Regions from separate parts of the Halomonas sp. HG01 genome, predicted to be linked through region 2. Evidence: predicted binding sites of a transcription regulator. Region 2 holds the regulator's gene; the other holds the start of a gene.
The links. The regulator PhoB, encoded in region 2, activates phosphate uptake and scavenging genes when phosphate is short. The targets are predictions, from matches to a motif close to TGTCATANNNNTGTCANA.
Positions count from the first base shown of each region.

Region 1: elbB (isoprenoid biosynthesis glyoxalase ElbB) is a predicted target of PhoB. The motif match lies at 1,504-1,521, and genes of this name have one in related genera.

Region 1 covers NZ_CP022134.1:3,136,347-3,139,754, reverse strand. Annotated here, with positions in the region: gene ppk1 (polyphosphate kinase 1) at 1-1,261, opposite strand, end outside; gene elbB (isoprenoid biosynthesis glyoxalase ElbB) at 1,673-2,332, shown strand; gene tatC (twin-arginine translocase subunit TatC) at 2,426-3,208, opposite strand; gene tatB (Sec-independent protein translocase protein TatB) at 3,205-3,408, opposite strand, start outside.
Region 2 covers NZ_CP022134.1:3,430,728-3,434,135, forward strand. Annotated here, with positions in the region: gene UN84_RS16280 (chorismate--pyruvate lyase family protein) at 46-522, shown strand; gene ubiA (4-hydroxybenzoate octaprenyltransferase) at 576-1,469, shown strand; gene phoB (phosphate regulon transcriptional regulator PhoB) at 1,594-2,283, shown strand; gene phoR (phosphate regulon sensor histidine kinase PhoR) at 2,285-3,408, shown strand, end outside.

The sequences.
Region 1 (3,408 bases), 290 kb from region 2:
CTTCCTTGCCGTTGCCGGCGGCCTCCACCAGGGCGTTGACGATGGGGGAGTCGGCGCCGGTGCGGTAAAGGGTCTGCTTGATGGCCAGCACCTCGGGGTCTCGGGCGGCCTCGCGCAGCATTTCCTCCACCGGGGAGAAGGAGTGGAAGGGATGGTGCAGCAGGATGTCCTGCTCGGCCATGGCCTGCAGCACGCTGTCGCGCTTGCGCAGCGCCTTGGGCAGGCCGGGCGTGAAGGCGCGATAGCACAGTTCCGGGCGCTCCACCTCGCCCAGCACCGACATCATGCGGGTCAGGTTCACCGGGCCGTTGACCCGGTAGAGATCGGCCTCCTCGAGCTTGAACAGCTTGAGCAGGAACTCGGTCAGCTCGTCGGGACAGTTGTTGGCGACCTCGAGCCGCACGCCGCTGCCGTAGCGGCGCGAGAGCAGCTCGCCGCGCAGCGCCGAGGCCAGGTCGGAGACGTCCTCGGGGTCCACCGAGAGGTCGGCGTTGCGGGTCAGACGGAACTGGTAGCAGCCGTTCACCTTCATGCCGGGGAACACTTCCTCGGCGTGGGCGTGAATCATCGACGACAGGAAGACGTATTCGGTGAAGCCTTCCTCGCAGAGCTCGTCGGGCAGGGCGATCACCCGGGGCAGCGAGCGCGGGGCGGGCAGGATGGCCAGGCCGCCCTCGCGGCCGAAGGCGTCCTTGCCCTCGAGCTCGACGATGAAGTTGAGGCTCTTGTTGACCAGGCGCGGGAAGGGGTGCGAGGGATCGAGGCCGATGGGGCTGATCACCGGCATGATCTCGCTTTCGAAGTAGTCCTTGACCCAGGCGCGCTGGGCCTCGTTCCAGTCGCCGCGGCGGCGGAAGCGCAGGCCCTGGCCCTCGAGGGCGGGTAGCAGGGTGTCGTTGAGGATGCGGTACTGGCGATCGACCTGTTCGTGGGCGATCTGCGAGATCTCGCTCAGTATCGAGCGCGGCGAGCGACCGTCGGCGCCGGAGGAGGCGTCGCCGACCATGATCTGGTTCTTCAGGCCGGCCACGCGAATCTCGAAGAACTCGTCCATGTTCGAGGAGAAGATCAGCAGGAACATCAACCGGTTGAGCAGCGGATGCGCCTCGTCCAGGGCCTGCTCCAGCACCCGCACGTTGAACTGCAGATGGGAGAGCTCGCGGTTGAAGTAGAGGCCGGGATCGGCGAGGTCGGCCTCGGGGTCCGGCAACGCCTTGGGCTTGATCCCTGTGCGGGTCTGGTTGATGCGCGGTGTGGGCATCTCGCTCTGGAGCTCGCCTGTCGCGGCGGGCTCGGAGGTGACCGAGGTGTCGGGGTTACGTGAATCGTCCATGGAAGTACCCTGTCGTCGGCCCGCGGGCGGCCGCGTCGCTCGTCGGGCGTTATCGTTCATGATGCCGTCCTGCCCGTGGCGCCGGGAGGCGTCGCGCATCGTCTGTTGCCGGAGACGATCAGGGGCAGGCGGGGCCGGGCTCGGCCGCCGTGGCAAGTCTGGTGCCAATAAATGACAAAATGATGACAGTCGTCCGGTAGCAGGACTCTCTCGAGTATATCAGCGCGCCCCGGCGCCGAAAGACGCGTCTTGTCGCGCTACCGGCGACTCTCTAAAGTGGTGACTTCATGTTCATCGGCCCCGTCGACGACCGGCGGGGGGCGCACAAGGAGACGCATAATGAGCAAGCAGGTGGCGGTCATTCTGTCGGGATGCGGTGTTCAGGATGGCTCGGAGATCTACGAGACCACCCTGACCCTGTTGCGTCTGGACCAGCTGGGCATCGGCTATCGCTGCTTCGCCCCCGACATCGACCAGAGCGACGTGATCGACCATCGCAGTGGCGAGGCGGTCGAGGAGCGGCGCAGCGTGCTGGTCGAATCGGCGCGCCTGGCGCGCGGCGAGATCTCTCCGCTGGCCGAGCTGGAGGCCGACGAGTTCGACGCCGTCATCCTGCCAGGCGGCTTCGGTGCGGCCAAGAATCTCTCCAACTTCGCCGAGGCGGGCGCCGACATGGTGATCCATGAGGGGCTGGTGGACGTGCTGGGCGAGTTCCACGAGGACCGCAAGCCGATCGGCCTGATGTGCATCGCGCCGGTGATGGTGCCGCGGCTGCTGGGGCCGGGCATTGCCGTCACCATCGGCCACGATCCGGGCGTGGCGGGCGCCATCAGCAGCATGGGCGGCCTGCATCGCAGCTGTGGCGTGGAGGACATCGTGGTCGACTTCGAACATCGCGTGGTGACCACGCCGGCCTACATGATCGCCACCCGCCTGGGCGAGGCGGCCACCGGCATCTTCAAGCTGGTGGATCGCATCGACGAGCTGATGGACCTGTAAGCGCCGAGCCACGAGCTACAAGCGCCGAGCGACAAGAAAAACCCCGAGGGCCTGGGCCCTCGGGGTTTTTCATGTCATGGATGATGCGCGTGCCTATTCCTCGGCGGCTTCCTCGTCGGCGGCGTCCCGCTCGCGCTTGCGACGCACCAGCCGGCCGAACAGCAGGCCGACCTCGTAGAGCAGATACATCGGCACCGCCAGCAGGCTCTGGGAGACCACGTCCGGCGGGGTCATCAGCATGCCGATCACGAAGCAGCCCAGTACCACGTAGGGGCGCTTCTTCGACAGGCTCTCCACCGTGGTCGCCCCGCTCAGGATCAGCAGGAAGGTGGCGATCGGGATCTCGAAGGCCACGCCGAAGGCGAAGAACAGCTTGAGCACGAAGTTGAGGTACTGGTTGATGTCGGTCATCACCGCCACGTCCTCCGGCCCGGTCTGGGTGAAGAACTGGAACAGCAGTGGGAAGACCACGTAGTAGGCGAAGGCGGCCCCGGCATAGAACAGCGCCACGCTGGAGGCCAGCAGCGGCAGCGCCAGGGCCTTCTCGTTGTCGTACAGCCCCGGGGCGATGAAGGCCCAGGCCTGGTGCAGCACGAAGGGCACGGCGATGAACACCGCCACCACCAGGGTCAGCTTGAAGGGCGCCAGGAACGGCGAGGCCACCTCGGTGGCGATCATCCGCGAGCCTTCCGGCAGCAGCGCCATCAACGGCTGGGCGACGAAGGCGTAGATGTCGTTGGCGAAGGCGTAGAGGCCGAGGAAGATCACGAGTATCGCGATCACCGCGCGCAGCAGCCGCGAGCGCAGCTCGATCAGGTGCTCGATCAGCGGGGCCTGCGCCTGTCCGGGGCCCTGGGAATCGTCGGTTTGGCTCATCGGGAAGAGGCGTCCTCGTGGGCGTCGGCGTCGGAATCATCGGCCTGCCGGCGAACGCGCCCCAGGGCGTCGTCGAGGCGACGCTCGGGCGAGGCCTCGGCGTGTTCCTCGGGGGTGGCGCCGGCGCGGCGATCGCCCTGATCGGCGGGCGTTTCCACCGAGCGTTCGACGTCGCGCTTGACCCGGTTGATGCCCTCGTC
Region 2 (3,408 bases):
GCCCTCGCTCCCCGATGGCGCCCCCTGGCGGCGGCCCGCCCCGCCATGAGCCCGGCCTGGTGGCGTTGGGTCGCCTCACGGGACTCGCTGACCCGTCGGCTGATCGAGGCCGGCGCGCCGCGCCGCTTCCGGGTCAGGCTGCTCGACCAGCGCCTGGGCCGGCCGCGGCGCGACGAGGCCCTGGCACTGGGCATGGCGCCGGGCCGCCTGGCCTGGCGGCGCGAGGTCGCGCTGTGCCTCGACGACCGGCCCTGGGTGATGGCGCGCTCGGTGGCCCCGCTTCACGGCCTCCTTGGCCAGCGGCTGGCGGGCCTCGGCGAGCGCTCGCTGGGTCACTGGCTGTTCCGCCAGCCCGGCCTCGAGCGCGGCCCCATCGAGGTCAGCGCCGACCCGGCCCCCTTCCACGACGCTCCCGGCCCCTGGGGCCGACGCTCGGTGCTGCGCCACGGCCGCTTCGCGGTGCTGGTCCAGGAGTTCTTCCTCGACGACATGGCGGATGACCTGGCCCTGCCGGCGCGATAGGCTCCCAGGCATCGCCCGAAAACCGTGTCGTCCGATTCAACCGAGAGACCCACATGGAACGTTCCCTGATGCGCCCCAAGGGGCTGGACCGGCTGCCCGACTTCCTGCAACTGACCCGCCTCGACCGCCCCATCGGCACCTGGCTGCTGATGTGGCCGACGCTGTGGGCGCTGTGGACGGCGGCCGAGGGCGTTCCCGAGCGCCGGCTGCTGCTGATCTTCGTCGCCGGGGTCTACCTGATGCGGGCCGCGGGCTGCGTGGTCAACGACTACGCCGACCGCCACTTCGACGGCCACGTGAAGCGGACGAAGTCGCGTCCGCTGGCCACCGGACGCATCGGCGAAGGCGAGGCCAAGGCGCTGTTCGCCGGCCTGGTGCTGGCGGCCTTCGTGCTGGTGTGTTTCACCAACGCCTTCACCGTGATGCTGTCGGTGGGCGGCGTGATCCTGGCCTTCGTCTACCCCTTCATGAAGCGCTACACCCACCTGCCCCAGGTGGTGCTGGGGGCGGCCTTCTCGTGGGCCATTCCCATGGCCTTCGGCGCGGTGCTCGGCCAGGTGCCGCTGGAGGCCTGGCTGCTGTTCGCCGCCAACGTGCTGTGGACCGTGGCCTACGACACCGAGTACGCCATGGTCGACCGCGACGACGACCTGCGCATCGGCATCAAGTCCACCGCGGTGCTGTTCGGCCGTGCCGACCGGCTGATCATCGGCCTTTTGCAGCTGGCCACGCTGGCCCTGCTGGCCTGGGCCGGCGAACGCCTCGGCCTGGGCGGCTTCTTCTGGGTCGGCCTGGCCGCGATGGCCGCCACCTTCGTCCACCAGCAGCGGCTGATCCGCCATCGCGATCGCGATCGCTGCTTCCAGGCCTTCCTCAACAACCATTGGTCGGGGCTGCTGGCGTTCGCCGGCATCGCGCTGTCGCTGTGGCCGGCCGCCGGCGGGTGATGCCGGACGGGGTCGAACGACGGGGCTAAGCGGGGGCGACAGGCGGTGACTGTCACGGTATTGTCACAAGGACATGCTGTCATCGTCACCAATATGTCACTGATCTCGACCATGAGGCCCCGGGATGACCGCCAAGACCGTACTGATCGTCGATGATGAAGCGCCCATCCGCGAGATGATCGCCGTGGCGCTGGAGATGGCCGACTATCGCGTCCTCGAGGCGGACAATGCCCAGAGCGCCCACGCCATGGTCGTCGATCACCAGCCCGACCTGGTGCTGCTGGACTGGATGATGCCCGGCACCAGCGGCGTCGAGCTCGCCCGCCGCCTGAAGCGCGAGGAAGGCACCTCGGAACTGCCGATCATCATGCTCACCGCCAAGGGCGAAGAGGACAACAAGATCCAGGGCCTCGAATCCGGGGCCGACGACTACATCACCAAGCCCTTCTCGCCCCGCGAGCTGGTGGCGCGCCTCAAGGCGGTGCTGCGCCGCGCCACGCCGCGCGGCGTCGAGGAGCCGGTGCAGGTCGAGGGCCTGATGCTCGACCCGGTCAGCCACCGGGTCAGCATCGACGGCCAGTCGCTGGAGATCGGCCCCACCGAGTACCGCCTGCTGCAGTTCTTCATGACCCACCAGGAGCGCGCCTATACCCGCGGCCAGCTGCTCGATCAGGTCTGGGGCGGCAACGTCTACGTCGAGGAGCGCACCGTGGACGTGCACATCCGCCGCCTGCGCAAGGCGCTGGGCGAGCCGCACCAGCAGCTGATCCAGACCGTGCGCGGGACCGGCTACCGCTTCTCCGCCAAGGGCTGACGTGGGCCGGCTGTGGCGACGCGAATGGTGGCGGCTGGGTGCCCTGGTGGGCGCCGGCGCCCTGGTCGGCTGGCCCTTCGGCTTCAGCGGCACCGGCATCGCCGTGGGGCTCGCCCTCTATCTCTTCTACCAGCTGCGCCAGCTGCACGCCCTGCAGGAATGGCTGACCCATCATCCCCATGACGAGCCGCCCTCGGCCTCCGGCCTGTGGGGCGAGCTGTTCGATCGCCTCTACCGCTACCAGAAGGGCCAGCGCCTCACCCAGCGCCGGCTGCGCGACACCCTGAGCCGTATCCAGGAGTCCTCGGAGGCGATGCGCGACAGCGTGGTGATGCTCGACCGCCACGGCGACATGGAGTGGTGGAACAGCGCCGCCGAACGCATGCTGGGCCTCAAGCCGGCCCTGGACCGCGGCCAGCACATCACCAACCTGATGCGCGACCCAAGCTTCGTCGACTACTTCCACGCCCGGGACTATCGCGAGCCGCTGACGCTGTGCTCGCCGATCGACGAGAACCTCATCCTGCAGTTCCAGATCACCCTCTACGGCGACGACGAGCGCCTGGTGATGGCCCGCGACATCACCCGCCTGCACCGCCTGGAGCAGATGCGCCGCGACTTCGTGGCCAACGTGTCCCACGAGCTGCGCACCCCGCTCACCGTGCTGGCGGGCTACCTCGAGACCTACGGCGACATGGCCGAGATGCTGCCCGAGCGCCTGGGCCGAGGCATCGGCCAGATGCAGAGCCAGACCAAGCGCATGCAGAACCTGGTCAACGACCTGCTGCTGCTGTCGCGGCTGGAGAACGACCAGGGCGGCCACGACGACATCCGCATCGACCCCACCAGCCTGCTCGAGGCCGTGCGGCGCGACGCCGAGGCGCTGTCCGAGGGCCACCACCAGCTGGAGGTGGCGGTCGAGGAGCCCCGCGGCCTGCTCGGCTCGGAGAAGGAGCTGCACAGCACCGTTTCCAACCTGGCCTTCAATGCCGTGCGCTATGCCGGCGAGGGCAGCCGCATCGTGCTGCGCTGGCGCCCCTGGGGCGACGGCGCCTGCCTGGAGGTGGAGGACGACGGCGAGGGCATCGATCCGCTGCACATCCCGCGCCTGACCGAGCGCTTCTA